DNA from 3 places in the Plantibacter sp. lyk4-40-MEA-4 genome. Region 3 is predicted to be linked to each of the others. Evidence: predicted binding sites of a transcription regulator. Region 3 holds the regulator's gene; each other region holds the start of a gene.
What was found. Region 3 encodes HrcA, which represses chaperone genes, less so after heat shock. Its sites were predicted from a motif close to TTNGCACTCGNNNNNNNCGAGTGCNAA; they were not measured.

Region 1: groL (chaperonin GroEL) is a predicted target of HrcA. The motif match lies at 2,662-2,688, and genes of this name have one in related genera.
Region 2: groES (co-chaperone GroES) is a predicted target of HrcA. The motif match lies at 3,857-3,883, and genes of this name have one in related genera.

What each region holds. Positions count from the first base shown of each region.
Region 1 covers NZ_JARVSA010000002.1:63,657-71,233, forward strand. Annotated here, with positions in the region: gene QRN44_RS02365 (hypothetical protein) at 1-315, opposite strand, end outside; gene groL (chaperonin GroEL) at 1,005-2,624, opposite strand; gene QRN44_RS02375 (cold-shock protein) at 2,829-3,032, opposite strand; gene QRN44_RS02380 (LytR C-terminal domain-containing protein) at 3,318-3,890, opposite strand; gene QRN44_RS02385 (DUF3263 domain-containing protein) at 3,912-4,214, opposite strand; gene msrB (peptide-methionine (R)-S-oxide reductase MsrB) at 4,438-4,857, shown strand; gene QRN44_RS02395 (nitroreductase family protein) at 4,854-5,402, shown strand; gene QRN44_RS02400 (DMT family transporter) at 5,445-6,401, opposite strand; tRNA gene QRN44_RS02405 (tRNA-Thr) at 6,462-6,537, opposite strand; gene QRN44_RS02410 (DsbA family protein) at 6,584-7,552, opposite strand.
Region 2 covers NZ_JARVSA010000002.1:181,367-188,943, forward strand. Annotated here, with positions in the region: gene QRN44_RS02925 (hypothetical protein) at 1-467, shown strand, start outside; gene QRN44_RS02930 (ABC transporter substrate-binding protein) at 885-2,162, opposite strand; gene rarD (EamA family transporter RarD) at 2,350-3,288, opposite strand; gene groES (co-chaperone GroES) at 3,484-3,780, opposite strand; gene QRN44_RS02945 (class I SAM-dependent methyltransferase) at 3,939-5,144, shown strand; gene QRN44_RS02950 (DUF4190 domain-containing protein) at 5,184-5,870, opposite strand; gene tsaD (tRNA (adenosine(37)-N6)-threonylcarbamoyltransferase complex transferase subunit TsaD) at 5,965-7,023, opposite strand; gene rimI (ribosomal protein S18-alanine N-acetyltransferase) at 7,020-7,556, opposite strand; gene tsaB (tRNA (adenosine(37)-N6)-threonylcarbamoyltransferase complex dimerization subunit type 1 TsaB) at 7,553-7,577, opposite strand, start outside.
Region 3 covers NZ_JARVSA010000005.1:242,740-250,316, reverse strand. Annotated here, with positions in the region: gene lepA (translation elongation factor 4) at 1-1,749, shown strand, start outside; gene QRN44_RS11100 (DUF1990 domain-containing protein) at 1,746-2,390, shown strand; gene hemW (radical SAM family heme chaperone HemW) at 2,401-3,627, shown strand; gene QRN44_RS11090 (DUF4870 domain-containing protein) at 3,694-4,251, opposite strand; gene hrcA (heat-inducible transcriptional repressor HrcA) at 4,468-5,490, shown strand; gene dnaJ (molecular chaperone DnaJ) at 5,545-6,666, shown strand; gene QRN44_RS11075 (16S rRNA (uracil(1498)-N(3))-methyltransferase) at 6,668-7,405, shown strand; gene QRN44_RS11070 (HIT domain-containing protein) at 7,456-7,577, shown strand, end outside.

The sequences.
Region 1 (7,577 bases), on a different contig from region 3:
CAAATCGTCAGCGGCCCCTCGACTGGCCGAACCGCCCTTCTTCGGCGCCGACGTGTACACCAGTTGCTGGCCGAGGAGGTCACTCATCGTCGCCTCGGGCACGAAGCCCTCGCACTCGGTCGGCAGGACAGCTGGCCCGGCCGTCGTGTCGCCCCAGTCGAAACGTGGCGCACTCGCCGTCGGCTCCAATGCGGTCCTGATCGATTCGACGAACGGCATGACCGCGGTCAGCGCCGCTTCGTCGGACTCGGCGACATTGTCGGCCGGGCCGTCGATGAGGACCTCCACCCAGCTGTCGCCGACGAGGAACTGCATACTGCACACATCGAGCACACGTCCGTCGCCGGTGAAGCAGGAGAGCGGCGTGGAGTTCTCCCAGGGGCCGGGCTCGCCCGACGTCCAACCTTCGAAGAACGGCTGCCAGCGGGCCGACGCCTGAGGGAGCACCAGCACCTGCGCCCAGCGCTCGGTCCCGAGCGGAGAGCCTCCCTGCAGCCGACTGCGGGGCTCCCCGTTCCCCCAGCTGCACTGTAGTCCTCCGAGCGCCACGGGCGCCGTATTGATCGGTGTCGCGTTGACGTCATCCGTGAACGGGGCCTCGAGCACGACGGAGGGCGCGAGTGCCGAGCTGACGATGTCGGCTGGGACGAGGTCCTTGCATCCGAGTCCGTACGAGCTGACCGGGGTGGTGGGCCCAGGGGCGGTGGTCGGTGTCGCGGACGACACCGGTGTGGACGTCTCCGTCGGGGTCGGTTCGGCCGGCGTGCACGCGCTCAGCCCCAGAATCAATACGGCGGCGATCGCCGCTCCCCCGATGCGTCTCATAGCTCGATCATAGGAAATGCCACACGCGTCGATATGCCGTTCCGATCACGTCTCTACAACGACTGACGGGCCCATGCGGAATCGGGCATACAGGTCGAGGGTCCTCCCCGATGCGCCATGGCGAAACGACGCAGGGCGCCTCCCGAAGGAGACGCCCTGCGCAGGTGTTGCTGTCGGACTTAGAAGTCCATGCCACCGGTCGGGTCGCCGGCCGGAGCCGGGTTCTTCTCCGGCTTGTCGGCGACGACGGCCTCGGTGGTGAGGAACAGGCCGGCGATCGACGCTGCGTTGAGCAGCGCGGAGCGCGTGACCTTCACCGGGTCGTTGATGCCGGCAGCGAGCATGTCGACGTACTCACCGGTCGCGGCGTTGAGGCCGTGTCCGACGGGCAGGTTGCGGACCTTGTCGGCGACGACGCCGGGCTCGAGGCCTGCGTTGAGCGCGATCTGCTTGAGCGGAGCGTCGATGGCGACCTTGACGATGTTCGCACCGGTCGCCTCGTCACCGACGAGCTCGAGCTTCTCGAACGCGGTCTTGCCGGCCTGGATCAGGGCGACGCCACCACCGGCGACGATGCCCTCTTCGACGGCGGCCTTCGCGTTGCGAACGGCGTCCTCGATGCGGTGCTTGCGCTCCTTGAGCTCGACCTCGGTCGCTGCACCGGCCTTGATGACCGCCACACCGCCCGCGAGCTTGGCGAGACGCTCCTGGAGCTTCTCGCGGTCGTAGTCGCTGTCGGTGTTGTCGATCTCCTTGCGGATCTGCGAGACACGACCGGCGATGGCGTCGGCGTCGCCGGCACCCTCGACGATGGTGGTCTCATCCTTGGTGATGACGACCTTGCGCGCACGGCCGAGCAGGTCGAGGGTGACGGTCTCGAGCTTGAGGCCGACCTCCTCGGAGATGACCTGGCCACCGGTGAGGATGGCGATGTCCTGCAGCTGAGCCTTGCGGCGGTCGCCGAAGCCCGGAGCCTTGACGGCGACGGACTTGAAGATGCCACGGATCTTGTTGACGACGAGCGTCGCGAGAGCTTCGCCGTCGACGTCCTCAGCGATGATGAGGAGCTGCTTGCCCGACTGGATGACCTGGTCGACGATCGGCAGGAGGTCCTTGATCGCGGAGATCTTCTGGTTGGCGATGAGGATGTAGGGGTCCTCGAACACCGCTTCCTGGCGGTCGGGGTCGGTCACGAAGTACTGCGACAGGTAGCCCTTGTCGAAGCGCATGCCCTCGGTGAGCTCGAGCTCAGTGCCGAAGGTGTTCGACTCCTCGACGGTGACGACGCCCTCCTTGCCGACCTTGTCGATCGCCTCGGCGATGATCTCGCCGATGGTGGTGTCGCCGGCGGAGATGGAAGCGGTCGCAGCGATCTCCTCCTTGGTCTCCACCTCCTTGGCGTTGGCGATGAGCTCGACCGTGACGGCCTCGACGGCCTTCTCGATGCCGCGCTTGAGGCTGATGGGGTCGGCGCCTGCGGCGACGTTGCGGAGGCCCTCGCGAACGAGCGCCTGTGCCAGCACGGTCGCCGTGGTGGTGCCGTCGCCGGCGACGTCGTCGGTCTTCTTGGCGACCTCCTTGACGAGCTCCGCGCCGATCTTCTCGTACGGGTCGTCGAGTTCGATCTCCTTGGCGATGGACACGCCGTCGTTGGTGATCGTGGGGGCGCCCCACTTCTTCTCGAGGACAACGTTGCGACCGCGCGGCCCAAGGGTGACCTTGACCGTGTCAGCAAGAATGTTCAGTCCACGCTCGAGGCCGCGACGGGCCTCCTCGTCGAAAGCAATGATCTTAGCCATGTGTGTTTTTCGTCCCTCCCGGACGTCATGAACGTTGTTAGCACTCAATGAGTACGAGTGCTAAGTCGATTCTGGCACTCAGGGGGTGGGAGTGCAAGTGAGCGCCGGAGCCCTGAGCGAACTCCCGGGATCCGCCCCGGAACGACGAACGACGCCGCCCACCGGAGTGGACGGCGTCGCAGGAATCGCGTGCCTGATCAGCGGCTACGCCAGGCGCACACCTTCGGCCTGGGGCCCCTTTGCTCCCGTGCCGACCTCGAAGACGACCGCCTGGCCCTCTTCCAAGGACTTGTAGCCGCTCATGTCGATCGCCGAGTAGTGGACGAAGACATCCTGTCCGCCGCCGTCGACCGTGATGAAGCCGAAGCCCTTCTCAGCGTTGAACCACTTGACGGTTCCGTTCGCCATTTCATACTCCCATTGCTGCGTGCTCTCGGCGCCCGACTGTTGCCGGACCCGGACCTGCCATCCGGGATCGGGATCCCGGCGGCCACCCTGCGCCGAAGCGGACCCGGGGGCGAGTCGAGACGGGACGGGATGAGCGGCCAATTCCAGATACTAATCCGGGGCACCGCGCGGATTCACCCCGAATTCGGCAATCGGGGCGGAGTGATACGACAACTCAACATGGAGGAAACACTCCGGAAACACGGCGAGCCGGCGACCTGACCGATCGACCTGCTCCAGCCGCGCTCAGGCGGCCGGCTGGTAGTCCGCGCCGACCACGACGACGATGCGGAGGACCGGTGCCTCGCCTTCCTCGACGGGGATCGCGTACGTGTCCGTGATCTGGATCGGGATACCGCCGAGTGCGTTCGCGATGGCGCGAGCGACGCCCTCCTGCGACGGATCCTGGTAGTAGACGCCGCTCGCCGTGACGTCCTCGGTGCTGGCGTCGCTCGTCGGGATCTGCTGCGTGAAGCCGGCGGCCGTGATCGCCGCCGCCGCCGATGCGGCGAGGCCGGCAGTGGGTGTGCCGTTCAAGACGAGGATGCTGGCCGCGGGGTCGACGACGGGGGCCGCCTCGGTCGGGGTGGGGGTCGGCGTGGGCGTGGCGCTCGGGCTCTGCGAGCCGCCGAAGAAGTCGATGCGGTCGTTCAGTCCGAACAGGGCGAAGGTGCCGATCCCCACAAGGACGAGCGTTGCGACGACGGCGACGAGGAAGGCGATCCAGCCGCGTCCCTTGGGAGCAGGGGCACGGTGTGCGCCGACGCGCTTGAGGTCGGGGACCTCGTCGAAGCGGTCGGGCGGGAAGGATTCAGCCATGGTGTGGTCTCCGGGAGCTGCTCAGCCGTCGGCGCGGGGAGCCGAGGCTCCTCGCGCCGAGAGTCGGGCGTCGCGGGTGCGCTGCAGCCGCTTGATCAGCATGGGGTCGTGGGCGAGGGCGGACGGCGAGTCGATGAGCGCGCCGAGCAGTTGATAGTACCGGGCCGGGGACAGGGCGAAGCGGTCGCGGATGGCGGCCTCCTTGGCCCCGACGTGCTGCACCCAGTGGGACTCGAACTCGAGGATCTCGAGCTCGCGCGGCTCGAGGCCGCCCGTCGGCGTCGACGCCTCGTCATCGGCAGGCGTACGCGACGCTGACTGCATGCTCGTCTCCTGCCGATCGGTGCCGATGCGGCGACCGTGGAGTCGTGCTCCGGTCCGCCGTCCTCCAAGTCTATTCAGCCGATGGCCGCCGGGCCGCATCCACCCCGGCGAGGGCCGACGTTCACCGGGAAGGATCAGGCTCGGTGCAGTGTTATGGAATACGTCGGGAGCCGCATGCACGAGGCGGCCCCGCACGTAGGATGACCGAGACGAATGGAGCAGCATGACGTACGACGTGTCGAAGACCGATGAGCAGTGGCGCGAGGAACTCACGCCCGAGCAGTATCAGGTCCTCCGCGGAGCGGCGACCGAACGGGCCTGGACCGGTGAGCTCCTCGACGAGTCACGCGCGGGCCTCTACACCTGTGCCGCCTGCAACGCCGAGCTCTTCAAGAGCGGTACCAAGTTCGATTCCGGCTGCGGATGGCCGAGCTTCTACGAGTCCGTGAACCCCGAGGCGGTGCAACTCATCGAGGACCGTTCCCTCGGGATGGTGCGCACCGAGGTCCGCTGCGCCAACTGCGGCTCGCACCTCGGTCATGTGTTCGACGACGGCTTCGGGACGCCCACCGGTGACCGCTACTGCATGAACTCGATCGCGCTCAACTTCGCCGCGGCCGACACCGCCGAGCCGACGGAGTGACCGAACCGATCGAGCGCCCGGTCCTGGCCGCCGTCGCCGGGCGCCGTTCGTGGTCGAAGGTCACCGACGTCGCTCCGAGTGACGCGGAACTCCTCGAGGTCCTCGGGGCGGCCGGTCGAGTGGCCGACCACAGCGCCCTGCGTCCGTGGCGGGTCATCACCCTCCGGGGCGACGACCGGGTGAAGCTCGGCCGGGCGCTCGCGAAGGCGGAGGGCGACTCGAAGCCCTCGACGAAGCCGCTCCGCGCGCCCCTGTTGCTCGCGGTCGTCGTGAGTGTGAAGAAGTCGAAGGTACCCGCCTGGGAGCAGGAGGCGGTCGCGGCAGGAGTGGCCCACATGGTCAGCCTTCTGCTCGACGACGCCGGCTGGGGCGTGTTCTGGCGCACCGGCGGCGCGACTCGCGCCAAAGCGGTCCGGAAGGCACATGGCCTGAAGAAGGGCGAGGAGCTCCTCGGCTGGCTGTACGTCGGAGGGAAGCCGGGTAACGCTCGCACGGGGCGTCGCAAGACGTTCAACGCGAAGGCGCACCTCAGCTCCATGCCCTGAGGACCGGAGTCGCTCACGACATCCGACCGATGACGGGTCGACTCAGTCGGCGGACGACGATGCCGCGGGACGACGCCTGAACCGCGCCGATGCGATCGCCACGGCGGCGAACGCGAGGAGCGTCCCGATGACGGTCGCGACATGCACGCCGCCGTCGTCGGTGGGCAGGAGCACGTCCAAAGCGAGCGCGCTCAGGGTCTGACCCGCCACCGTGCCGAGCCCGAGGATGAGCACGCCCGTGTGCTGGACGAGGAACGCGGCCACGGCGATGAACACGCATCCGATCGGGCCGCCGAGGTAGAGCCACCACTCCCCCGGGAGCGGACCGGGCGGCGCGACGATGATCGCGTGCAGCACGGCGGCGACGACCAGCACGACCGTCCCGACGATGAAGTTGATGAACGTCGCGGCGAGCGTGCTCTGCGCCCGCATCTTGACTCGACCGTTGACCGCCTGCTGCCAGCCGATCCCGATCCCGGCGAGCAGCGGCAGGATGAGGAGTCCGAGCGGGATGCTCCCCCCGAGCTCGCCCGAGACGGCGACGCCGACCGCGACGAGGGCGACGACCGCCCCGAGGACGCGCTGGGCGCTCAACCCGACGACGCCTCCCGGGCCGAACCCGATCCGGTCGAGTACCAGCCCGCTCGCGGTCTGGCCGGCGACCACCGCGACCGTGAACAGGGCGACGCCGAGCGCGGCGGCGGTGAGCCCCTGCGACAGCACGAGGAAGGCGCCGGCGCAGCCGCCGAGCACCGTCCACCAGGGCATCTCCCGGCGTCGGACGGCACCGATCACCGTGGCGAGCCCGCGACGGCCGGTGCGGGAGACGGCGAGTCCGACCGTGAGGATGATCAAGCCGCCCCCGAAGGAGATCGCGGCGGCGGTGAACCCGTCACCGAGACGCGCACCGAGCTCGCCGTTCAACCGGGCCTGCACCGCGATGAAGGCGCCACTGACGACGGCGATGAGGAGCGCGAGCGGTGCTGGGAAACGGGTCACGGGAGGGTTCCTTCCAATGAGGAACCGCCCACTCAGCAGGCTGAGCGGGCGGTTCTCGGCTGGAGCCGACGACGGGACTTGAACCCGTAACCTACGCTTTACAAGAGCGTTGCGCTACCAATTGCGCCACGTCGGCCGACAGGGGCTGGCCCCGGTCTCGTCCATCCTACGATGGCGGCGGATCAGCCGTTGGTCACGGGCGACTCGCTGGCACCCGGCGTCGGCGTGCCGGTGGAGTAGCTCTCGCTCGAGACGGCGAGGACGAACGCCGCGAACTGCTCGGCGTCGGTGAGTGAGCCCGTGTACTGCTTGCCGTTCACCAGGATGGTCGGCGTCCCCTCCACCTTCTCGACGTCCGTCCCGGGCAGCGGGCCGCTGCGCGCACGGTCGGTCGAGTCCTTCACCCACGACTTGTAGGTGCCGTCGTCGATGCAAGCGTTGATCTTCTTCTCGCCGCCGGAGATGACTCCCTTGGCGATCGACTTCAGCTCTGCGTCGGTCAGGCCCTCGGTGTTCTCCTTGGGCTGGTTCTCGAACAGTGCGGTGTTGAAGGAGAAGAAGTCGTTCGGTGAGTACTCCGCGACGCAGGCGGCCGCGTTCGAAGCGCGCAGCGAGTACTGCGTCCCGAGCGACAGGTTGCTCAGCGTTGCGAGGGGGTGCACCGTGTACGTCGCGGCGCCGGCCTCGAGCCAGCCCTTGACCTGCTCGGCGTTCGTGGTCTCGAACTGACCGCAGTAGGGGCAGAGGAAGTCCTGGTAGACGGAGATCTCGACGCCGTCGGCGGCGGGGGTCTCGGTTGCTGCCGGCGTCTCGGCGGGGGCGGGCTCCGCGGGGGCGGCCGGATCGGTCGCGCTCGGCGTGGGCGTCGACGCGCCGGCCGGGGCTCCGACCAGCTGCAAGCCGGCGGAGACGGTGAAGCCGTCGTTCTTCGCCGCGGTCGGGACCGGTCCGGCGGGCTTGATCGACGTCACGATGATGACCGCCACCACCGCCACGATCGCGAGCGCGCCGAGCACGATGCCGCCCTGGAGCAGCACCCGATTGCGGCGGTCGCGGCGCTTCTGCTGCTCGCGCAGCACCCGCGCCTTCTCGCGTGCCGCGTCGCGTCGTTCGTTCTTGGTCGGTCGGTTCTGCGATCCAGCGCCAGACATTGATCCTCGTTTCGGGGGGCTCGCG
Region 2 (7,577 bases), on a different contig from region 3:
CTGCCCTCCGGCTCAAGCTCACCGACGAGACGGCGCTCCGCTCGCTCGCACGAGACCTGCCGGGCCGGCGGGGAGGACGCCAGGTGCGCTTTGCGATCGAGTTCGCGGACCCGCTCGCCGCGAACGGTGGTGAATCGAAGATGCGGGTCGTGATCGCGCAGCTCGGTTTCGCCCTGCCGGTGCTGCAGCATGCCTTCTCCGACGCGGACGGACCGGTCGGCGTGGTCGATGCGGTTTGGCCGGACGAGCGCATCATCCTCGAACTCGACGGCCGGCAGAAGTATGTGCGGGAGGAGTTCACGCAGGGGCGGGACGTGGCCGACATCGTCCTGGCGGAGAAGCATCGGGAGGACCGTCTGCGCGCGCTCGGGTACACCGTCGTCCGCGCCACCTGGGAGGACCTCGTGCATCCGAGTCGGCTCGCCACGAAGCTCGAGCGCGCAGGGCTGCAACGCGCGTTCCGTTGACCCGGGCGTCCGACTGGTCGCTGTCAGCGCGGTGCGCCGGCGTGAGCGCACCGGACCCTCCGTCAGCGCGGTGCGCTGGCAGGAGCCCCTCCCGTCGTCAGCGCGGCGCGCCAGCGTGAGCGCACCGCTCCCTCCGTCAGCGCGGTGCGCTGGCAGGAGCCCCCTCCCGTCGTCAGCGCGGTGCGCCGGCGTGAGCGCGCCCCGCTGTGCCGCATGGGCTCGGAATCGGCGTGAGCGCGTCGCAGGCGCGTGAGCGCGGGTCTCCGGAGACCCGCGCTCACGCGCTGGACCCGCGCTCGCGTCAGCGCACCGCGCTGGCGCCACCACACACGGCACAGCACACGCGGGGGCAGTTACAGCTGCCGGACACGACGAAGGCCCCGGATCACTCCGAGGCCTCGTCAGTCGCGTGGGCGACTAGTTGATGCGGGTGTACTTGTTGTCGTCACCGTACTGGTAGATACCGATGGTCGCCTCGGTCGGGTCGCCGTTCTCGTCGAACGTGATCGGACCGGAGTTGCCGTCGTAGTCGATCTTCTTGCCGTCGGCGATGGCCTTCGCACCCTCTTCGAAGGTGGTCACCTTCTCGCCCTTGTCCTTGCCACCGGACACGGACTGGAGCTCGGCCGCCATGTCGGCACCCTCGGTCGAACCGGCCTGCAGCGCCGCGAGGGCGAGCAGGATGACGGCGTCGTAGGATTCAGCCGCGTAGCTGTAGTCCTTCAGCGGCTCGCCACCCTCGTCCTTCACGAACGCCTGGAGGCGGTCGGTGAAGTCACCGAGCTTCGCGGTGTCGAGACCGGGCAGCGTGCCCTTGGCGCCCGTCAGCGTGCCCGGAGCGAAGTCCGCGCTGTAGTCGGCGAGGTTGCCGTCGACGAAGTAGAGCTTGTCCGACGGGAAGCCGGCGAGACCGGGGACGATCGTCTTGGTCTCCTCGAACGCGATGATCGCGATCGCGTCGGGGTTCTCCGCCTTGACCGCGCTGATCTGCGCGTCGAACGAGGTGTCACCGGTGTTGTACGACTGCTCGGCGACCACTTCACCGCCGGCGCTCTCGAACGCCTCCTTGGTGAACTTCGCGAGGCCGGTGCCGTACGAGTCGTTCAGGTAGATGATGCCGAGGGTGGCGTTGCCGTCCTCCGCGATCAGGTTCCCGAGGACCTCGCCCTGCAGCACGTCGGACGGCGCCGTCCGCCAGTAGAGACCGTTGTCGTCCCACGTGGTGAAGTCCGCGGAGGTGTTCGCCGGGGAGAACTGGATGACGCCTGCGCCGGTGACTTCGTCGATGAAGAGCTTCGACACACCCGAGGACGCTGCACCGATGATGGCGGTGACGCCCTCGGAGAGCAGACGGGGGACCTCGGTCGCGTACGCCTTGTTGTCAGAGTCACCCGAGTCGCCGAGCGTCAGGTCGATCTTGATGCCGAGGTCTGCGTCGTTGACCTCCTTGACCGCGAGACCGACACCGGCCTCCTCGGGCGGGCCGAGGAACGCGAGGTTACCGGTCTGCGGCAACGCCGTGCCGAGCTTCAGGGTCAGGTCGCCAGCAGGCTTGCTGCTGCTGCCGCTGTCGCCGCTACCACTCGAGGCGCAACCGCTCAGGACCAGCGCGCTGGCTCCGATCAGTGCGATACCACCGAGAACGATGGAACGTGGGCGGGAGCGAGCGGCCGTGGCCTTCGAAAAGACGCTCATGGTACTCCTTGCTTGTCAGAAGAGTGGCAGCTCCAGGGGCTGCCGTTGAGTCAAGTTATCCGCTGCACGTGCGCTGGACAATGTCGTTGACGTTACAAGCGTGTAACACGACCAAATCGTTACCTCAGGAGGGGCTGTTTCGCGCGTTTCCTGCAGTGGTCGCGCGATCAGCGCTGGAATCCGCTGTTCAGATGCTCGTCGAGCGGCGCCGTTCGGCCCCGACGGCCCGACGACCACGGGTGGAGGCGACGAGCATGTCGACGGTGAGGATCGCGAGCGCCAGCCACACGAGACCGAAGCCCAACCAGCGCTCCGGCGGCATCGCCTCGTGCAGGACCGCGACACCGACGACGAACTGGATGATCGGTGCGAAGTACTGGATGAAACCCATCCAGGTGAGCGGGAGGCGGCGCGCCGCCGCCGCGAACAGCAGGAGCGGGACGGCGGTGATGACGCCGGCACCGACGAGCAGCAGGGCGTGCCCGACGCCTGCGGTGCCGATGGTCAGCCCACCGGTCACGCCGACCGCGATGAGCTGGGCGATCGCGACCGGCATCAGCCACACGGTCTCGAGCGTCAACCCGGACACGGCGTCGACCGAGCCGCCCACCAGTTTCTTGATGTAGCCGTAGAGGCCGAATGAGAAAGCCAGGATGAGGGCGATCCAGGGGACGCTGCCGTGTCCGATCGCGAGGACGAGGACCGCGATCACGCTCACGACCACCGCGGCCCACTGGGCCGGACGCAGCCGCTCCCGGAGGAAGAAGACGCCGAGGAAGACGGTCACGATCGGGTTGATGAAGTACCCGAGCGACGCTTCGACCACCTGGCCGTTGAGCGCGCCGTAGACGTAGGTCTGCCAGTTGACGTAGATGAGCGCTCCGGCGAGGCCCATCGTCAGGACGATGCGGCGCTGGCGGAGGATGCCGAACAGTCGACGCCAGGAACGGGTCGCCAGGATGAGGACGGCGCAGAAGACGAGGGAGAAGAGGATGCGCCACGCCACGACCTCGAAGGCGCCGGCCGGTGCGAGGGCGATGAAGTAGAGCGGGAGCGCTCCCCAGAGGCAGTAGGCGGCGACCGCCGAGAGCAGTCCGGACCGGCTCCCCTGCTGGGGCACGGCCACACTCGCACGTCGATCCACTCCCCCGTCGACGGAGACGGGGTGGATGTCGACGTCGGCTGGATCGCTGGGGTTCTGCACTGGTCCAGGCTAGACCCGCGACTCCCCGCGACACCCTCCGAAAACGGACACAGCCCGAACGGCGAATGCCATTCGGGCTGTCGAGCGGCCTGAGCCGCCGGATCCGTGCGCTGGTGACTAGCGGACGACGACTGCGAGGACGTCGCGCGCGGACAGGACCAAGTAGTCCTCACCGGCGTACTTGACCTCGGTGCCACCGTACTTGGAGTAGATCACCTTGTCGCCGACGGCGACGTCGAGCGGGACGCGGTTGCCGTTGTCGTCGATGCGACCGGGTCCGACCGCCACGACCTCGCCCTCCTGGGGCTTCTCCTTGGCGGTGTCGGGGATGACCAGACCGGAAGCGGTGGTCTGCTCTGCCTCGACCTGCTTGATGACGATGCGATCCTCGAGCGGCTTGATGGAGACCGACACGGTTGACCTCTTTCTTGAAACGAAGACGTGGTTAGCACTCACACTGCGAGAGTGCTGATTCCAGTGTAGGCATCTTCTGGCACTCATGCAATGCGAGTGCCAATCAGCGGCTGCTACCGTTGCCGGATGCATCCAGCTCCGCCCGAGGCCCACTGACCATGGACCGTTCGGAACTCGTCGAACTCCTCACGGCCGACGGCCTCAGGCTCCTCGACTCCCTGCCGCCCTACCCGACGAAGGACGAGGCCGTCCGCCTGGTCGGGCGCCTGCGCAAGGAGGGCCACTCCCCCGAGCTGGTCGCGGCGGTCCTCACGCAGTCGCGGCTCAGGCAGAAAGCCGTCGGCAAGTTCGGTCCGTTCGCCGGCCGCATGCTGTTCACCGAGGCGGGCCTCGAACAGGCCACGCGCCTTCCCGTCGCCGCGCTGCACGCCGGACGTTTCGCCCGGGCCGGCCTCACGCGCGTCGCCGACCTCGGCAGCGGCATCGGCGCCGACTCGATGGCCATGGCCTCGCTCGACCTGGAGGTCACGGCGGTCGACATCGACGAGGTCACCGCGGCCATCGCCAGCTACAACCTCGCCCCGTTCCCCACGGCGACCGTGCGGAACGCCGCCGCCGAGGACGTCTCGCTCGACGACTTCGACGCGGTCTGGTTCGATCCCGCGCGGCGCACCGCAGGACACGCCGACACCGCGCGGTTGTCCAGTGCCGCCGACTACACCCCGTCCCTCGACCTGGTCTTCGGTGCGGCGACCAGCCTCCCCACAGGCGTCAAGCTCGGGCCCGGATTCGACCGCTCACTCATCCCCGACGACGCCGAGGCGCAGTGGGTGTCGGTCGACGGACAGCTCGTCGAGATGGCGCTCTGGTTCGGCCCGCTGGCCCGTCCCGACGTCCGACGGTCCGCGCTCCTCCTCGCGGACGGCGTCCACCACGAGTTGCACGCCGAGGCCGACGCCGACGACGCCCCCGTGCGGGAACTCGGCGACTACGTGCACGAACCCGACGGGTCGGTGATCCGGGCCCGACTCATCGGCGACCTCGCCGTCCGCTTGGAGGCCGGCATGCTCGGCCAGGGCATCGCCTACCTGACCTCCGACACGGCGACGACCTCGCCGTTCGCCACGACCTTCCGGGTGCTCGAGCGGCTACCGATGGACGAGAAGGTCCTCAAGCGCACGATGCGGGATCGCGGGATCGGTGTCCTCGAGATCAAGAAGCGCGGCGTCGACGTCGACCCCGCGGCGTTCCGGAAGCGCATGGCGCTCAAGGGAGACGGCTCGGCCACGATCATCCTCACGAGGATCGCGGGCAAACACAGTGCGCTGCTCGTCGAACGGGTGACACCGGCCGCTGACGTCTGACCCGACGGTGTCCGCCGAGCCGCAGCGCCCCGAGGCGGATCAGGTCGAGACGTACCCGATGATCACGACGACGCTGTAGGCGAGCCAGCCGACGGAGCAGGCGAGGCCGACGAACCCGGTCACGAGGCCTGTGAGGGCGCGGCCTCGGCCCTGCGGCTCGCGACGCCTGGCTCCGAATCCGAGGACGATGGCCGCGATCGACAGGGGGAAGCCCCAACCGACGAAGACCGACACGACGAGACCGACGAGACCGGTGATGAGCGACCAGGTGCTCCGTGAGGTCCCGGTCGACGCGGCAGGGCTCTGCGTCTGCGACTGCTGGTACGCGGCGTAGCCGCCCTGGCTCGGTGCCTGGTAGACCGCCGTCGGCACCGTCTGGAGATAGGTCGCGTGATCGCCCTGCCAACCCGCTGGTGGAGGGGAGGCCTGGCCCTGGGGCTGGTACGGCTGCTGAGGTTGGTAGGGCTGCTGCTGGCCCTGGGGCTGGTACGGCTGCTGGGGCGCGTACGGCTGCTGCCGGCCCTGCGGCGCGACAGCCTGCTGGGAGGGCTGCGGCGGCTGGTACTTCGACCAGGGCTGCTGGGCCTGCGGCTGGTGAGGAGGCTGCTGCCCCCACTGCTGCTGCGGCTGCCCGGTGGGCTGCTCGGCCTGCGGCGGGCGCGACTGCCCGTCCACTGCACCGTCCTGGTGCTGAGGTCGTCCGTCGGGGTGCTCGTGCTGATCCATCGCCGCTCCTTCGATCCGTGACCGGGTACCGGCCCATCCTATGCGCCGACGTCCGCGCACCCGGTCGACGGCCGGGAGACGGCTGGTCGAGCGGTCAGTACACCTGGATCTCGGTGACCGGCAGGGTCGAGTCGGCGCCGAAGTCGAGCGAGGACGGCTCGTGCCCGGCGGAGATGAGCTGCGCGGCGAGTGCGGCGATCATCGCACCGTTGTCGGTGCAGAGCTGCAACGGCGGGATGCGGAGTTCGATCCCGGCCGAGGTGGTGCGTTCGGCGGCCACCTCGCGGAGCCGCGCGTTCGCGATGACGCCGCCCCCCAGCAGCAGGCGGGGCACGCCGAGCTCGGTGCATGCTCTGACCGCCTTCGAGATGAGCACGTCGACGACGGCCTCGCGGAAACTGGCGGCGACGTCCGCGACGGGGACCGGCTCCCCCGCGTCCTGCTTCGCCTCGACCCAGCGTGCCACGGCCGTCTTCAGGCCGGAGAAGGAGAAGTCGTAGCGGTGCCGCTCCATGTCCTTCGGCAGGCTGAGTCCGCGGGGGAAGCGGATCGCCTTCGGGTCGCCGCCGACGGCCGCACGGTCGATCTGCGGCCCGCCCGGGTAGGGCAGGCCCAGAATGCGCGCGACCTTGTCGAAGGCCTCGCCAGCCGCGTCGTCGATGGTCTCGCCGAGCAGTTCGACGTCCGACACGAGGTCCCGCACGAGGAGCAGCGAGGTGTGCCCGCCGGACACGAGCAGGGCGATCGTCGGGTACTCGATCGCCCCGCCTTCGGAGTCGAGGACGTCCGCGCCGACGTGACCGACGAGGTGGTTCACGGCGTACAGCGGTTTGCCGAGGGAGACAGCGAGCGCCTTCGCTGCACCGACGCCGACCATGAGTGCGCCGGACAGGCCGGGGCCACTCGTCACCGCGACGGCGTCGAGGTCGGCCAGGGCGACGCCGGCCTGGGCGAGCGCCGCCGTGAGCGTCGGCTCGAGCGCCTCGAGGTGGGCGCGCGCGGCGACCTCCGGGACGACCCCGCCGTACCGCGCGTGCTCGTCCATGCTCGAGGCGATGGTGTTCGCCAGCAGGTGGTGTCCGCGGACGATGCCGATCCCGGTCTCGTCGCAGCTCGTCTCGATGCCGAGGACGAGCGGTTCTGCTCGGTTCACGCGATGCTCCCGGGGTGCTGGTCGGTCTGGTCGAGCGGGGACTGGCCGTGGGCGGGCATGGGCGGCCTCGGCTGGACCGTGAGTCGCATGACGATGGCGTCGACGTCGTCCGGCTGGTAGTAGCCGGGGCGGACGCCGAGTTCCTCGAAGCCGAGACTCCGGTACAGCGTGATCGCAACGGGGTTGTCGGCCCTGACCTCGAGGAAGACCTGGGTGACGTCCTGCTGCCTGGCCTGCTCGATGAGCGCCTGCATGAGGAGTCGCCCGAGTCCTCGTCCTCTGGCGTACCCGGCGACGGCGATGGTCTGGATGTCGGCGTCGTCGGAGCGGGAAGGCGCGAAGAGACCGCCGTAGCCGGCGAGTGTCGCGTCGTCGGCGTCGACCTCCTTCGCGACGAGGTAGTACCCGTGCGGCGACGACAGTTCGGCGCGCATCATGTCCGCCGACCAGGCGTCGTTCACGAAGACGGTGTGCTCGAGCTCCATGATCGCGTCGAGGTCGGCGACACCGGCGCGGCGCAGCGACCAGCTCACGCCGTCACCCGCTTGGCGCCC
Region 3 (7,577 bases):
CTGGCGGACCGCATGTTGCAGATCACCGGCGTCGTCTCGGACCGCGACATGCGGGCACAGTACCTCGACCGTATGGACATCGAGCGCGAGCGCGGCATCACCATCAAGAGCCAGGCCGTGCGCATGCCGTGGTCGCTCAACGGCGAGACCTTCGCGCTCAACATGATCGACACCCCCGGGCACGTCGACTTCACCTACGAGGTCTCGCGGTCGCTCGCCGCGTGCGAGGGCGCGATCCTCCTCGTCGACGCCGCTCAGGGTATCGAGGCGCAGACGCTCGCGAACCTCTACCTCGCTCTCGAGAACGACCTCGAGATCATCCCGGTGCTCAACAAGATCGACCTCCCGGCGGCCGACCCCGACAAGTACGCGAAGGAGCTCGCGAGCCTCATCGGCGGCGAGCCCGAAGACGTCCTGCGGGTGTCCGGCAAGACCGGCATGGGTGTCGAGGACCTCCTCGACCGCGTCGTCGGACGCATCCCGAACCCCGTGGGCGACCCGGACGCACCCACGCGCGCCATGATCTTCGACTCCGTCTACGACACCTACCGTGGCGTCGTCACCTACGTCCGCATGATCGACGGCCAGCTGAGTCCGCGTGAGCGTATCCAGATGATGTCCACGCGCGCGGTGCACGACCTCCTCGAGATCGGCGTCAGCTCGCCGGAACCGACGCCCACCAAGGGCCTCGGCGTCGGTGAGGTGGGCTACCTCATCACGGGCGTGAAGGACGTCCGGCAGTCGAAGGTCGGCGACACCGTCACGACCGCGGTGAAGCCGGCGACCGACGCCCTCCCGGGCTACACCGACCCGAAGCCGATGGTCTTCTCCGGTCTGTACCCGATCGACGGCAGCGACTACCCGATCCTCCGCGACGCGCTCGACAAGCTGAAGCTCTCCGACGCCTCGCTCAACTATGAGCCGGAGACCTCCGTCGCCCTCGGTTTCGGGTTCCGCGTCGGCTTCCTCGGCCTCCTGCACCTCGAGATCGTGACCGAGCGGTTGCAGCGCGAGTTCGACCTCGACCTCATCGCCACCGCGCCGTCGGTCACCTACGAGGTGAAGACGGAGGACAAGCAGGTCGTCACCGTCACCAACCCGAGCGAGTTCCCCTCCGGCAAGATCCTCGAGGTGTCCGAGCCGATGGTCAAGGTGGGCATCCTCGCCCCCAAGGACTACGTCGGCACCATCATGGAACTCTGCCAGAGCCGTCGAGGTGCGCTGCTCGGCATGGAGTACCTCGGCGAGGACCGCGTCGAGCTGCGGTACACGATGCCGCTCGGTGAGATCGTCTTCGACTTCTTCGACCACCTGAAGAGCCGGACGCAGGGGTACGCGTCGCTCGACTACGAGCCCTCCGGCCAGCAGGCAGCCGACCTCGTGAAGGTCGACATCCTCCTGCAGGGCGACCAGGTCGACGCGTTCAGCGCCATCGTCCACCGCGAGAAGGCGTACGCCTACGGTGTGCTCATGACCGAGCGCCTGAAGAAGCTCATCCCGCGCCAGCAGTTCGAGGTGCCGATCCAGGCTGCCATCGGTGCGCGGATCATCGCCCGCGAGTCGGTCCGTGCCATGCGCAAGGACGTCCTGGCCAAGTGCTACGGCGGTGACATCACCCGCAAGCGCAAGCTCCTCGAGAAGCAGAAGGAGGGCAAGAAGCGGATGAAGATGGTCGGCAAGGTCGAGGTGCCCCAGGAGGCGTTCATCGCAGCGCTCTCCGGGGACGTGGAGACGAAGGACAAGAAGTGAACGCACGACGCAGTTCGTTCGAGGACGAAGCGGTCGACTACGCGGCCGTCGGCGCTACCCAGCGGACCGACCTCATGCAGTACCCGCCGGAGGGCTACGTGCCGGCGGAGGACGAGTTCCGCCTCGGGAGCGGAGAGGAACGCTTCGCCCTCGCGAGCAGCGCCCTCCTCACCTGGGGACTGCACCGTTCGAGCGGCGTGGATATCTCCGAGGTGCACCCCGGCACGGGCGTGCAGTACGGCGGCATCGCCTTCGCCGAGGACGGTACACCGCTGGAACCCATCGAGACGCACCAAGAACAGCGCTTCGCCGAGGACGGCACGCCGTTCATCACCCCGGGCACGACCGTCGTCTTCGCCGGCACCGTCGGCGGGGAACCGCTCGTCGGGCCGCATCGCGTCATCTCCGTCACCGAGGAGCCGGGTCACGTGAGCCTGGCCATCGGCACGATGGAGGGTGATCCGGAGAGCGGTGAGCAGTCCTTCACGATCGAGCAGCGCGAGGACGACTCCGTCTGGATCGTCGTGCGCTCGTTCTTCCGCCCGACGAAGGGTGCCGCGAAGCTCGTCGGCTCCAAGCGTCGCCGCAAGACCATGAACGACGCCTACCTCCGCGCACTCCTGCCGTCGCGCGGCGTCTGAGCGACGGACCGTGCCGAGCGCCCTTCCACTCGCCGATCCGGCGCCGTCCGACGGACTCCTCCCGGAGACGGCGGCCGTCGGTGCCCACGAGCGCAACTTCGGGGTCTACCTGCACGTCCCGTTCTGCCGGGTCCGATGCGGCTACTGCGACTTCAACACCTACACGGCGACCGAGCTCCGCGGCGCGAAGCAATCGGACTACGCCGACGAGGCGGTCGCGGAACTCCGCTTCGGCAAGTCCGTCCTGGCGTCATCGACCGTCCCCGACCGACCGGTCTCGACCGTGTTCTTCGGTGGCGGCACGCCGACCCTCCTGCCTGCCGATGACCTCGTCCGGATGCTCCGTGGCGTGACGGACAACTTCGACCTCGCGCCCGGCGCCGAAGTGACGACCGAGGCGAACCCCGACTCCGTCGACGCCGCCTACCTCCGCACGCTCGCCGAAGCCGGATTCACTCGGGTGTCCTTCGGGATGCAGTCCGCGGTGCCGAGCGTGCTCGCCACCCTCGAGCGCACGCACGATCCGGCTCGGGTGCCGCTCGTCGTGCAGTGGGCTCGCGAAGCAGGCCTCGGCGTCAGCCTGGACCTCATCTACGGGACGCCGGGGGAGACCCTGGCCGACTGGCGCGTCTCACTCGAGACGGCGATCGCCTGCGCACCGGACCACGTGTCGGCCTATTCGCTCATCGTCGAACCCGGGACGAAACTCGCGCGCCAGATCCGCTCGGGCGTGGTGGGGACACCCGACGAGGACCTGCAGGCCGACATGTACGAGCTCGCCGACGATCTCCTCACCGAGGCCGGCTACGGCTGGTACGAGGTCAGCAACTGGGCGACGGACGACACACACCGCTCCCGGCACAACCTCTCCTACTGGACCGGCGAGGACTGGTGGGGTGTCGGCCCGGGCTCGCACAGTCACGTCGGCGGGGTGCGCTGGTGGAACGTCAAGCACCCGGCGGCGTACGCCCAGCGGATCGCGGCGGGGGAGTCGCCGGCCGCCGGGCGGGAGACCCTGGACGACGAGACGCGGGAACTCGAACGCATCCTGCTGCTCACCCGCACGCGGGACGGCATCCCGATCCGGACGCTCGCCCCCGAGGCTCGTACGGCGGTCGCCGGGCTCATCGCCGAGGAACTGGTCGACGCACGGCAGGCCCTGCTCGGACGGCTGGAGCTCACGCGCCGCGGACGGCTCCTCGCCGACGCGGTCGTCCGCCGTCTGGTCGGCGACTGACCCTGCCCGAGGCGTAGAACAGCCCCGCCCGGCGGACCGGACGGGGCTGTGCTCGTACTCGACGGATCAGGCCTTGATGAACTGGATCGTGAGCGGGTAGCTGTACAGCTCACCCTTGTTCGCCTTGATCGCGGCGATGATGCTGAACACGATCACGACGACGTAGACGGCGATGATGATGAACAGACCCACGACGACGATCGTCAGGATCGAGCCGACCACGAGCGCGATCAGCATCGTCAGCTGGAAGTTCAGCGCGGTGAGCGTGTGCGCCTTGATGAACGGGCCGCGGTCCTTGAGGACCAGGTAGCCGATCAGCGGGGGGATGAATCCGAAGAAGATCCCACCGATGTGGATGAGCGTCGACCAGAGCTTCTCGTCCGACGGGCTCATGGGCTGAGCTGCTGCGTACGGCTGCTGGTACTGCGGGGCGCCTGCGGGCGGCGGCGGGTAGGAGCCGGCAGCGGGCGGCGGCGGCGCGTAGCCACCGGCGGGCGGGGGCGGGTAGGCGCCTGCGGGCGGCTGCTGCGGAGCTGCGGGAGGGGGCGTCGCGCCATCTCCTGCAGGCGGAACCGACCCGCCCTTCGCTGGGTCGACGGGCGGCTGAGCGTTCGGATCGGACATCTTCGCACCTTTCACGGAGAGTGATATTCAATTGGTCCAGCTGAGCGTATCGCACCAGGTGTCGCTCATCAGGGACCCACGCCTGCGGCCAACGGTATTCCCGCGGCACGGGGCCGCGCAAGGGACGGCTGCGCGGAGGCCACGATATGATTGGCAGTCAGGGTCTTCGAGTGCTGATGGTCGGCGCTCCGAGGTGGATGACGGGAGGAGATCGAGATGGTGTCGGATCGCGGTCTCGAAGTGCTCCGCGTCATCGTGCAGGACTACGTCGCCTCGCGAGAGCCCGTCGGGTCCAAGACGATCGTCGACCGCCACTCCTTCGGGGTCTCCGCAGCCACCATCCGCAACGACATGGCGCAGCTCGAGGACGAAGAGCTCATCGCTGCCCCCCACACCTCCTCCGGCCGGGTGCCGACCGACAAGGGCTACCGGATGTTCGTCGACCACCTGGCCGACCGCCGTCCGCTGAACAACGCCCAGCGGACGGCGATCGAGACCTTCCTCGGTGCGTCCGGCGACCTCGACGAGGTCCTGCACCGCACGGTGCGGCTGCTCTCACAGCTGACGAACCAGGTCGCGCTCGTGCAGTACCCGATGTTCTCCCGGGCACGTGTCCGGCATCTCGAATTGGTGAGCGTCACCCCGAACCGTGTGCTCGCGGTCATCATCCTCGACAACGGCCGCGTCGAGCAGCGGCTCATCGAGACGGAGAGCCCGGTCGACGACGACCTCATCTCGCGTCTCCGCTCGCTGTGCAACGAGGCGGTCGCGGGCCGTCCACTCCTCGACGCCCACGACGCGATCGGCGACGTCCCCGCCGACATCGCCGATCTCGACCGCGCGGCGGCCGTCCGCATCGTCGACGCGGTGCGCGAACAGCTCTCGGCGCAGCGCCAGGACCGCCTCGTCATGGCCGGCGCCGCCAACCTCGCCCGCACCGAAGACGACTTCCCCGGCAGCATCTATCCGGTCCTGGACGCCATCGAGCAGCAGGTCGTGCTGCTCCGGCTCTTCGGTGAGATGGAGTCCGAGCGCGACGGCGTGGTCGCCAGCATCGGGCGGGAGAACGCGTCGTTCGGCCTCGAGACCACGAGCGTCCTCGCCGGGAACTACCGTTCCTCTGGTGGCGAAATCGCCCGGCTCGGCGTCCTCGGCCCCACGAGAATGGACTACGCGAGCAACATGGCTGCGGTCCGCGCCGTCGCCAGGTACCTCTCGCGCATCCTCGACGCCGAGTGACGCATCCTCGTCGCGTCCCCCAACACCTTCCGCACCTCGAACGAAAGGCCCTCAGTGGCTGACTACCCCGACCACTACGCAGCACTCGGTGTCGCCAAGGAGGCGACGCCCGAGGAGATCAAGAAGGCGTACCGCCGCCTCGCTCGCGAACTGCACCCCGATGTGAACCCGGGTTCCGACGCCTCAGAGCGGTTCAAAGAGGTCACCCACGCCTACGACGTGCTGAGCGACCCCAAGCAGCGCCAGCAGTACGACCTCGGTCCGCAGGCGGGTGGGTTCGGCGGAGGTGACGCCGGGTTCGGCGGCTTCGGCGACATCTTCGACACCTTCTTCGGCGGGGGTGGCCAGCAGCGCGGACCCAAGTCCCGCCGCGCACGCGGCGAGGACGCTCTGTTGCGCGTCGAACTCGACCTCGACGAGGTCATCTTCGGCACCCACCGCGACCTCGAGGTCGACACCGCCGTGCTCTGCAGCACCTGCAACGGCTCCTGCTGCCAGCCCGGCACCTCACCGGTGACCTGCGACATCTGTCACGGCACCGGCTCCATCCAGCGGGCCGTCCGCTCGCTGCTCGGCAACGTCATGACCTCGGCGCCCTGCGGCACCTGCCGCGGCTACGGCACGATCATCGCGACCCCGTGCGTCACCTGCCAGGGTCAGGGCCGGCTCCGTGCCCGCCGCACCGTCTCGGTCGACATCCCGGCCGGTGTCGACACCGGTCTGCGTCTGCAGATGCCGGGGAGCGGCGAGGTCGGCCCGGCAGGCGGCCCGAACGGCGACCTCTACCTCGAGATGAAGGTCAAGCACCACGACGTCTTCAGCCGCGACGGCGACGACCTGTTGTGCACGCTCGAAGTCCCGATGACCGACGCCATCCTCGGCCGCCAGGTCACCGTCCACGCGCTCGACGGCGACGTCGAGGTCGAGCTGCGACCGGGCGTTCAGAGCTCGGAGGTCATCACGGTCAAGGACCGCGGCGTCACGCGCCTCCGCGGGAACAGCCGGGGTGACCTCAAGATCGGCGTCCAGGTCGTCACCCCGACGAAGCTCGACCACCGCGAACGCGAGCTGATCAAGAGCTTCGCCTCGGGACGACGCCAGGGTGCTCCGGCGCTCGCGCAGTTCCAGCAGGGCCTGTTCGCGAAGATCCGCGACCGCTTCCACGGCGTCGGTTGAGATGAGTTCGCTGTACCTCCGCGAGGACCTCGAATCGACCGGTGTCGGCGACTCGGTGACCCTCCGTGGGCCCGAGGCGAAGCACGCCGTCGCCGTGAGTCGGCTGCGGGTCGGCGAGACGACGTCGATCGGCAACGGTCGTGGCCTGATCGCGACCGGACCGGTCGTGCGCAGCGAGCCGGGCGAGTTGGAGATCCGCGTCGAATCGGTCGTGGTGCATCCGGAGAACCGTCCCGGGCTCGTCCTCGTGCAGGCGCTGGCCAAGGGCGATCGCGACGAACTCGCCATCCAGGCGGCGACCGAGCTGGGTGTCGACCGCATCGTCCCGTGGGGTGCCGAGCGCAGCATCTCCAGGTGGCAGGGCGACAAAGCGGTCAAGGGCCGTGCGCGCTGGCAGCTCATCGTGCGCGAGGCGTCGAAGCAGTCGATCCGCGCCCGGGTACCTGAGGTGGCCGAGGTCGTCGACACCCGTGGACTCGCGGCGATCGTCGCCGGCCGGACCGTCCTCGTCCTCGAACCCAGCGCGGCACTCGCGCTCTCGGAGCTCGACCCGTCGGCACTGCTCGTCGAGGAACTCGTCCTCGTCGTCGGTCCGGAGGGCGGCATCTCGCCGACGGAGCGGGAGCGGCTCGAAGCGGCCGGCGCGATCGAGGTCCGGATCGGCTCGGGCGTCCTGCGCACCTCGACGGCAGGGCCTGCGGCGATCGCCGCCCTCAACGTGCTGCTCGGTCGGTGGTGACGATCCAACAGCCCGCGCACGAGGCCGCCACGAACCTTAGACTGGTGGACATGAGTGAAGCACCGTCGGTATTCAGCCGCATCGTGTCGGGGGAGATCCCGACGACCCTCCTCGCCGAGACCGATCGGGTGATCGCGTTCGCCGACATCGCACCACAGGCGCCCGTGCACCT